Regions from separate parts of the Vibrio sp. SCSIO 43133 genome, predicted to be linked through region 2. Evidence: predicted binding sites of a transcription regulator. Region 2 holds the regulator's gene; each other region holds the start of a gene.
What was found. Region 2 encodes CRP, which controls carbon source genes, mostly activating them, when cyclic AMP is high. Its sites were predicted from a motif close to TGTGANNNNNNTCACA; they were not measured.

Region 1 (3,187 bases), on a different replicon from region 2:
TAGATCCCAAGGCATCGCTTTTACTGTCATGCCAGGAACCCATTTACGAACTTCTTTACCGTTCTCGTTGACAACTTCAACGTGACCGTAAAAGCCAATTTCTTGCGCAAGTTCTGGACGCGCCACTTCCCATGGATAACCTTCTACACCGCGCCATGCGTCTGGTGCTTCTTGTTGACGGCCATCTTTGAATGACTGCTTAAATAGGCCGTATTCATAGTGCAGACCGTAGCCTACCGTTGGGTATTCTTGAGCGGCGCATGAATCCATGAAACACGCCGCTAGACGCCCAAGACCACCGTTACCAAGTGATGGGTCGCGCTCTTCTTCAAGAAGATCGGTAAGATTATGACCTAGCTCAGCCATTGCTTCAGTGATCTGCTCATACAAGCCCATGCTGATCAGGTTGTTACCCGTCAAACGACCAATCAAGAACTCAAGAGATAGGTAGTTAACACTTTTTGCTTTTTTGATGCGCTCGTCCGCTTCAGTGGCAAGAAGGTCAAACGTAGTTAATTCCGCTAACGCTCGACCCATTGCTAGATACCATTGGCGCTCAGAAGCAGCCTCAACAGTCGTTGCGTAAGTAGCAGACAGGTGCTTTTTAACACTTTCTTGGAAAGAAGCTTTATCAAATTGTTTTTGCTGAGTAGGTTTCATTAAGAAATCTCACTTTAAGTTTTTATCCATCTGTCCCATATCGTGCATGGTGACGTTTCCATAAACATCCTCCTAGTTCCGACTCCATGGAGGATGAGTGAGGAGGGCGTAGAGGGCGTACTCCCCTCCACTTAGTGATCGATCTCCCATTCCGGTTAACCATTCTGTTTTTTCTGGTGATAACGATCACGCCAAGCTCACATTTCACTCTAAGCGTTAATTAAGAAACATTTGCTATCCCTTATCGGACTAAATACAAATTCTGCTGTTCAGATCACAATTAGCCTCGAAAAAAGCCGCAAATCACCAGGTTTTTTTGTATACATGACAGGCCATTCACACTCCACACCAAGCAATAAAGGTGACATTAATCACATTTATAAGGCGTAGTAGCTGTGAAAAAAGCTTAAAAATCAAAATATAGCCCTCGATCAATAAATGTAGAGCTCACTCTCTCATACCATCGAACGTGCAATAAAAAGCTTTGGTGACTCGCTCCCTACTCCCCGACGGAGTAGAACATAATAAATTGGTAGGAAATATCTATGTGGATTCCTTCAAAACTAACTCGACCTGGACGCTTACATAACGCGATTGTGCGTCCACGAGTATTGGACCTGCTAGCACAGGCTCCATTTTATAAGCTTGTACTTTTTCGCTCGCCCGCCGGTTACGGCAAAACAACGATGGCAGCTCAATGGCTATCAGATAAACCAAACGTTGGCTGGTACAGCATCGATGAAAGTGACAACGACCCGTTCCGCTTCGTCAACTACCTATTGCAGGCCATCAACAAAGCCACGAATAACACATGTCCAAATGCACAAACCTTGGCAGAGCGTCGTCAATTCTCTTCACTCCACTCCCTGTTTAGTGAAGTGTTTGCTGAACTGACGAGCTATCATAACGAGTGCTATATCGTCCTTGATGACTACCATTTAATCACTGACGAAGAGATTCACGAAGCGATGCGCTTTTTCCTTAAGCACATGCCAGATAATGTTACTCTCGTGGTTACCAGTCGAGGTAACCCTCCTTTAGGCACAGCGAACCTCCGTGTGCGTGACTTAATGATCGAGATTGGCAACGAGCTACTCGCTTTTGATACCGAAGAGACCACGCGTTTCTTTAGCCAACGACTCGCAAGCGATATCGACAATGAGACCGCCGACTCATTGCGTACTTACGTTGAAGGCTGGCCATCTGCATTGCAGTTATTTGCACTACAAGCACAGCACCAAAAACGTACTCTTGCCCAATCGGTCGAGACTATTTCTCAATTCAACCATGCACACCTTTGGGACTATTTGGTTGAGGAAGTGTTTGACCTGTTAGATAAAGATACCCGCAAGTTCTTGATGCAGTGTTCAGTACTCGATCACTTCAATGACAGTCTGGTTATCGCCCTAACCAAGCGCGACGATGCGCTAAGCATGATTGAATCTCTTAACCGATTCGGCCTATTTATCTACCCACTTGAGGGAGAAAATAACTGGTTTAGATTCCACAATCTGTTTGCCGAGTTCTTATCCCATGAGCGCAAAGCGCGTATTCCTCAGCAGGAGCACGAGCTTCATTTGGCAGCAGCCGAAGCTTGGCTAGAGCAAAAAGTGCCTCACCAAGCACTGCGTCATGCTCAACTGGCCAATAACAGTGAGTTGGTTGCGAAAATTTTAAGCGAGTTTGGCTGGAAAATGTTCAACCAAGGTGAGCTTGCAACTCTGGAAGGAGCCATTGCGGTCCTGACCCAAGACCAATTATATAGCCAGCCAAAGCTGTGTATGTTGCAGGCGTGGTTGGCGCAAAGTCAGCACCGCTACAACGATGTTGGCGAGCTGATTGCTAAAGCCGACAAAGAAATGGAAACGCGCAACGTTGAACGCTCGAAGAAGCAAGAAGGTGAATTCCACGCGCTGCTAGCTCAAGTTGCCATTAACCAAAACTCACCAGAAAAAGCGCTTGAACTTGCCGAGCAAGCATTGAGTGAACTCGACCATTCTGTTTATCGCAGCCGTATCGTGGCAACTTCGGTGGTGGGTGAAGTGAATCACGTCATCGGTCAGCTTAGCCGTGCTTTGTCGATGATGCAGCAGACTGAAAAGCTCGCGCGTCAGTACCATGTCTATCACCAAGCACTGTGGGCCCAGCTTCAGCAGAGTGAAATTCTGATTGCACAAGGCTACGTACAAGCCGCGTTCGAAATTCAGGATAGCGCACTGAAACTCATCGAAGAACAGCAGCTACATCAAGTCCCATTGCATGAGTTCTTACTGCGTGTTCGTGCGCAAGTATTATGGTGCTGGAACCGATTGGATGAAGCTGAGGAGTGTGCTTATAAAGGGCTTGATGTACTTGGCAACCATTCACCGAGCAAGCACCTTCATAGCTACTCAATGATTGCACGCATCGCAATTGGTCGCGGGGAGCTCGATAAAGCCGCTAAGTTCATTGAGCAGATCCAACATCTGATGAAACAGTCAACTTACCATGTTGATTGGACCGCAAACGCCTCATTATCGCTGCTCCT
Region 2 (3,187 bases):
CAGCAGAAACGCTGGATAATTTGATCAAAGAATTCGTATTGCGTGAAGGTACTGACTACGGCGACACTGAGTGGTCGTTGGACGATAAGGTATCGCACGTCAAAGCTCAACTAGAGAGCGGAGAAGCTGTAATTGTCTTCTCCGAATTACATGAAACCGTCGATATTCAGCTACGTCGTTCGATGTAAATGACGTGAGCATGACAATCTAGTGCTATAGTAAAACGCTATTGAACCTAAATGAGCAAACAACGTCTAAATGGTTCATAGGGTTAGCAAAACAAAATTATAACTATCATTACACAGGAAGTGTTATGTCTGCAAAACACCCCATTATTGCGGTGACCGGCTCTTCTGGAGCAGGTACAACAACAACGTCAGAAGCGTTTCGCAAAATGTTCAACATGATGAGCGTGAAGCCCGCTTTTATTGAAGGTGACAGCTTTCACCGCTTTACTCGTCCAGAAATGGATATCGAGATCCGCAAAGCCAAAGAGCAAGGAAAACACATCAGTTACTTTGGCCCGCAAGCAAATGACTTCCCTGCGTTAGAAGAATTCTTCCGCAACTACGGACAAAATGGCACAGGTCAGTTCCGTCGTTACCTGCATACGTTTGATGAAGCTGTACCATACAATCAAATGCCTGGCACATTCACGCCTTGGCAAGATCTGCCTGAAAATTCCGATGTACTGTTTTATGAAGGCTTACACGGTGGTGTTGTCGACGGAGAGGTAAACGCAGCTCAACATGTCGACTTACTTATCGGCATGGTGCCGATAGTCAACTTGGAGTGGATTCAGAAATTTGTTCGTGATACTCGCGATAGAGGGCATTCCAGAGAAGCGGTTACCGACTCTATTGTCCGTTCAATGGATGATTACCTTAGTTATATTACCCCGCAATTCTCACGCACTCATATTAACTTTCAACGCGTCCCTACGGTGGATACCTCCAACCCACTCAACGCCAAAGGCATTCCAAGCTTAGATGAAAGCTTCGTGGTGATTCGTCTACGTGGTATCAAAAATGTCGATTTCCCTTATCTATTGGCAATGATAGATGGCTCGTTCATGTCGCGACATGACACCATAGTGGTACCGGGCGGTAAGATGAGTTTTGCGATGGAATTAATCGTCAGACCAATACTTCAACAGCTCATAGAAACTGGAAAAATAGGTTAGCTTTCACGCTTTAACCGTAGATGATTTTTTATACCGTGATCATGTGCACAGTTTTGTATAGAAAAATGGTCTGATGACACGATTAAAATCAAGAAAAATGGCGCAAAAAAGGATACTATTTCTAGGAAACAGAAGATCGCTTGCGCCATCTTCAAAGTGCTTTTATGCTAGTAAGTCTTAACCAACGGGCTTGCTAACAAATATGGAAAGCAGCAAGCATACCCTGCAGAGGAAGTAAGATATATGGTTCTAGGTAAACCTCAAACCGACCCAACGTTAGAGTGGTTCCTTTCACACTGCCACATTCACAAGTATCCTTCTAAGAGCACGCTAATCCATGCGGGCGAGAAAGCGGAAACTCTTTACTACATCGTAAAAGGTTCTGTAGCGGTACTGATCAAAGATGAAGAAGGCAAAGAGATGATCTTGTCTTACCTTAACCAAGGTGACTTCATTGGTGAACTTGGCTTGTTCGAAGAAGACCAAGAACGTACGGCATGGGTACGTGCAAAATCTCCTTGTGAAGTTGCGGAAATCTCATTCAAGAAATTCCGTCAGCTGATTCAAGTTAACCCTGATATTCTAATGCGCTTATCTGCTCAAATGGCAAGCCGTCTACAAGTGACTAGCCAAAAAGTAGGTGACTTAGCGTTCCTAGACGTAACAGGCCGCATTGCTCAAACGCTACTAAACCTAGCGAAGCAACCAGACGCAATGACTCACCCAGATGGCATGCAAATCAAGATCACTCGTCAAGAGATCGGCCAAATTGTTGGCTGTTCACGTGAGACAGTGGGACGCATTCTTAAGATGCTAGAAGAGCAGAACCTAATCTCTGCTCACGGTAAGACTATTGTTGTTTACGGTACTCGTTAATTTCTAGCGACGTTACTTTTACAAAAGCTAATAGCTAAAAAGCCACCGCGAGGTGGCTTTTTTATTATTTATTGGTGCGTACTCTCAAAAATCTTATCCGCAGATGCCGCAACGAAACCTTGATAGTAACTGCCGTCCGCCATTTGATATCGCTTAGCAAACTCATAGAAGCCGCCAGGGATAGCCTGTTCACCATCGGTGAACATCACCGGCACTTTATCCGCCATCGTTGAAGACTGCTCAAGTAACACCTCAGGAGAACCTTTAACTTCACCGCCAGATTCATTGATAGCAAAACCGGCCTCACGAAGATGTTGGTTTACTTCTACGACTTCCTGAAAACGATCCAGCTGATTTACGCTCACCGTAAAGTGGTTAGCACCATAACCGTGGGCAGCCAACCACGATGCATACTCGCTCTCTTCGGCTAGCGTCTGAAAATCAGCGTAACTCAAGTCCCATAGACGCCCACCATAAAGGAAGTCTGCGCTATCCAACTTCGCCGCTTCAACTTGAGCCACCAGCTTAGCGACAATATCTTGCAGCTGCTGCGAACACAGTTCGACTCTAAGCTCACTAATAAACACTTTTGGTAATACAGCATTACTATGCTCTAAATGAATCGCAGAGAGCTTCTTGGCCTCAAACACATAATCACCAGAGACTTTGTAGCCAAGAGCGATAAAGTGCTTTGCCAACGAATCGATGCCCAGAGGGCCGACATTAAAAGTACGTAGCGCAATGTGGTCGTTAATCAGCGCTTCATCCTCTTTGAGCAGAGCATGGACTTTATCAGCAGAAGGGCAAAGACGGCGAATATAGTCTTGCCATAAATGGTTAAATAGAGCGTCTACAGTCATAACAGAAGTTCCTTAGAGTTCAATACCAGGGCTTAGCGTTGCAGGAAGCACGGTATTGTCTCCTTCCATGGACGCCATAGGGTATGCACAGTAATCGGCCGCATAGAAAGCACTTGGTCTTAGGTTACCTGATGCACCAGGTCCTCCGAATGGCGCATCACCACTCGCTCCAGTAAGCTGACGGTTACGGTTTACAATGCCTGCACGAATATGGTCAACGAAGTACTGCCACTCTTCATCGCTTTGCGAAATCAAACCTGCCGACAAA
Region 3 (3,187 bases), 750 kb from region 2:
CTTCAACAGCTTTAAGAACACCTTTACCTAGGAAACGTGCTTTGTCACCGTCACGTAGCTCAAGAGCTTCACGAGAACCAGTAGATGCGCCAGATGGAGCTGCCGCCATACCTACGAAACCGCCTTCTAGGTGTACTTCAGCTTCTACAGTTGGGTTACCACGTGAGTCGATGATTTCACGACCTAGAACTTTAACGATCTTAGACATTAATGTTTCCTCTCATTGAATATAAATGTCAAAATTAAGGGCAGCCGCACAACCTTCGCAACCGCCCGTATCCTTTTACTTTTCTTCAGTACCGCGCTGGAATTCGCCCGCCGCTTTCACAAAGCCTGTAAATAACGGGTGACCATCGCGAGGCGTTGAAGTGAACTCTGGGTGGAACTGCGCAGCTACAAACCATGGGTGAGCTGGGTTCTCAATCACTTCAACTAGTTTCTTGTCTGCTGACAGACCAGAAACTTTAAGACCTGCTTTTTCAATCTGTGGACGAAGTACGTTGTTCACTTCGTAACGGTGACGGTGACGTTCATGGATCTTAGCGTTGCCATATAGTTCGTACGCTTTTGTCCCTTTTTCTAGGTGACATAGCTGAGAACCAAGGCGCATTGTACCGCCAAGATCAGACGTTTCGGTACGTTCTTCAACTTTACCTTCACCATCTACCCACTCTGTGATCAAGCCTACCACAGGGTATTTAGTCTCTTTGTTAAATTCTGTTGAATGTGCACCTTCCATACCCGCAACGTTACGCGCGTATTCGATAAGTGCCACTTGCATACCTAGACAGATGCCTAGATAAGGTACTTTGTTTTCACGAGCGTATTTTGCAGCAAGGATCTTACCTTCAACACCACGGTCACCGAAGCCACCAGGTACAAGGATTGCGTCTAGACCAGCTAGCGCTTCTTCGCCTTTTGTTTCCACGTCTTGTGAATCAACGTACTTAATCTTCACACTCAGGCGGTTTTTAAGGCCTGCATGTTTTAGCGCTTCGTTTACAGACTTATAAGCATCTGGTAGTTCGATGTATTTACCTACCATACCGATAACTACTTCAGCCGTTGGGTTAGCTTCTTCGTAAATTACCTGTTCCCACTCAGAAAGATCAGCTTCTGGAGCAGAGATACCAAAGCGTGAACATACTAGGTCGTCTAGACCTTGCGCTTTAATTAGTTGAGGGATCTTGTAGATAGAATCTACGTCCTTCATTGAGATTACCGCTTTTTCTTGAACGTTACAGAAAAGCGCAATCTTCTTACGCTCGTTTGCAGGGATCATACGATCACTACGGCAAACAAGAATGTCTGGTTGGATACCGATAGACAGTAGCTCTTTTACAGAGTGCTGAGTCGGCTTGGTTTTCACTTCACCAGCTGCTGCTAGGTAAGGAACCAAAGTTAGGTGCATAAACATTGCACGCTCACGACCAAGCTCAACGGCTAACTGACGAATGGCTTCCATAAACGGTAGTGATTCGATATCACCAACTGTACCACCAACTTCAACGATAGCGACATCGTGGCCTTCAGAGCCAGCGATCACGCGATCTTTAATAGCATTAGTAATGTGAGGGATTACCTGAATAGTTGCACCTAGGTAGTCACCACGACGCTCTTTGCGAAGAACATCAGCGTAAACACGACCAGCAGTGAAGTTGTTGCGTTTTGTCATCTTGGTACGGATGAAACGCTCGTAGTGACCAAGGTCAAGGTCAGTTTCAGCGCCATCTTCCGTGACGAACACTTCACCGTGCTGAGTTGGGCTCATTGTGCCCGGGTCAACGTTGATGTAAGGGTCAAGCTTCATCATGGTCACTTTAAGACCACGTGCTTCTAAAATTGCTGCAAGAGATGCTGCTGCAATACCTTTACCTAGAGAGGATACTACCCCGCCAGTAACAAAAATATAATTTGTCGTCATGTTTAACCTGAAGTTGGTTGAATGAGGGAAAATGGATTTCTTCTGGACGGGATGCAAATATACCAGAAGCCCTTTACCGCCACAACGTGAAACTTATCACATTCAAAATTTTTATTTTTTGCTTCAAATCAATTGTAGAAACTTACACCAATGAGAAGCGGTTCACAAATCCGAGGACTTTTCTTGTTTTTTTACGTCATTCCAAAACTGGTCAAGCTCTTGAAGGCTAAAGTCTGTAAGGGATTTACCATCTTCGCCAGCCCTTGCCTCAACACCTTTAAAGCGACGAGAAAATTTATTGTTCGCTTTTCTCAGCGCAACCTCAGGATCTTTTTTCAAATGTCGAGAAAGATTCACTACGGCAAACAATAGATCTCCGACCTCTTCTTCCAGCTTCTCTTCATCAACATCAACCTGAATCGCTTCCTGAACCACCTCTTCAACTTCTTCCTGAACCTTGTCAACTACAGGTCCTAACGCATCCCAATCAAAGCCATATTTAGCGCAACGTTTCTGGATTTTATTGGCCTTTGAAAGTGCAGGTAACGATTGTGGTATTGAGTCTAGAATACTTTCTTCGTTTTTGCCTACCTCAGCCTTTTCCTTCTTTTTCTCAGCTTCCCAATTGGCATTGATAGCGGCTTCATCTGCAAATTCCACATCAGAAAAAACGTGCGGATGACGTCTAGTGAGCTTGTCATTCAATCCCTCAACAACCTCGTTGAAGTCAAATAACCCTTGCTCTTTTGCCATCTGGCTATAAAAAATCACTTGAAACAACAGATCGCCCAGCTCTTCTTTTAGATTTTGCCAGTCTTGGTTATGAATAGCGTCGACCACTTCAAACGTTTCTTCGATGGTGTGCGGTACGATGGTTTCGAAGGTCTGTTTGCGATCCCATGGACAGCCATGCTGCTCATCTCGAAGCTGAGCCATAATAGTGAGAAGTTGTTCAATGGGTTGAGACATAGTTAGATTCCTAAACAAAAAGGTTGGAAAACCAACCTTTTATTATTGTTCAACATGATGTGATTACGTCAGTATAACGCTCACTTGAGTCTTGCTTAACCCAAGCGCTTCACACTCATGACGTCTTTAATTTGTTCAATACGCTTAGTCACGCGTGACAGCACCTCGATATTCGTCAGCTCTAGATCAAAATCCATAATCGATAACTGACGCTTGTAATCACTGCGACTCTTCATAGTGGTCACTTTGATCTTTTCGTTAGTAAGCAGTGTGGTGATGTCTTTTAGTAATCCG

Region 1: a site for CRP is predicted at 1,021-1,036, ahead of malT (HTH-type transcriptional regulator MalT). Genes of this name have one in related genera too.
Region 3: a site for CRP is predicted at 2,010-2,025, ahead of pyrG (CTP synthase). Genes of this name have one in related genera too.

What each region holds. Positions count from the first base shown of each region.
Region 1 is NZ_CP068025.1:1,310,093-1,313,279, forward strand. Features, by position in the region: gene JKJ11_RS22740 (glycogen/starch/alpha-glucan phosphorylase) at 1-660, opposite strand, end outside; gene malT (HTH-type transcriptional regulator MalT) at 1,206-3,187, shown strand, end outside.
Region 2 is NZ_CP068024.1:3,289,354-3,292,540, forward strand. Features, by position in the region: gene JKJ11_RS15400 (YheU family protein) at 1-188, shown strand, start outside; gene JKJ11_RS15405 (phosphoribulokinase) at 314-1,183, shown strand; gene crp (cAMP-activated global transcriptional regulator CRP) at 1,427-2,059, shown strand; gene JKJ11_RS15415 (DUF1338 domain-containing protein) at 2,128-2,919, opposite strand; gene astD (succinylglutamate-semialdehyde dehydrogenase) at 2,932-3,187, opposite strand, start outside.
Region 3 is NZ_CP068024.1:441,523-444,709, reverse strand. Features, by position in the region: gene eno (phosphopyruvate hydratase) at 1-208, opposite strand, end outside; gene pyrG (CTP synthase) at 284-1,924, opposite strand; gene mazG (nucleoside triphosphate pyrophosphohydrolase) at 2,087-2,893, opposite strand; gene relA (GTP diphosphokinase) at 2,989-3,187, opposite strand, start outside.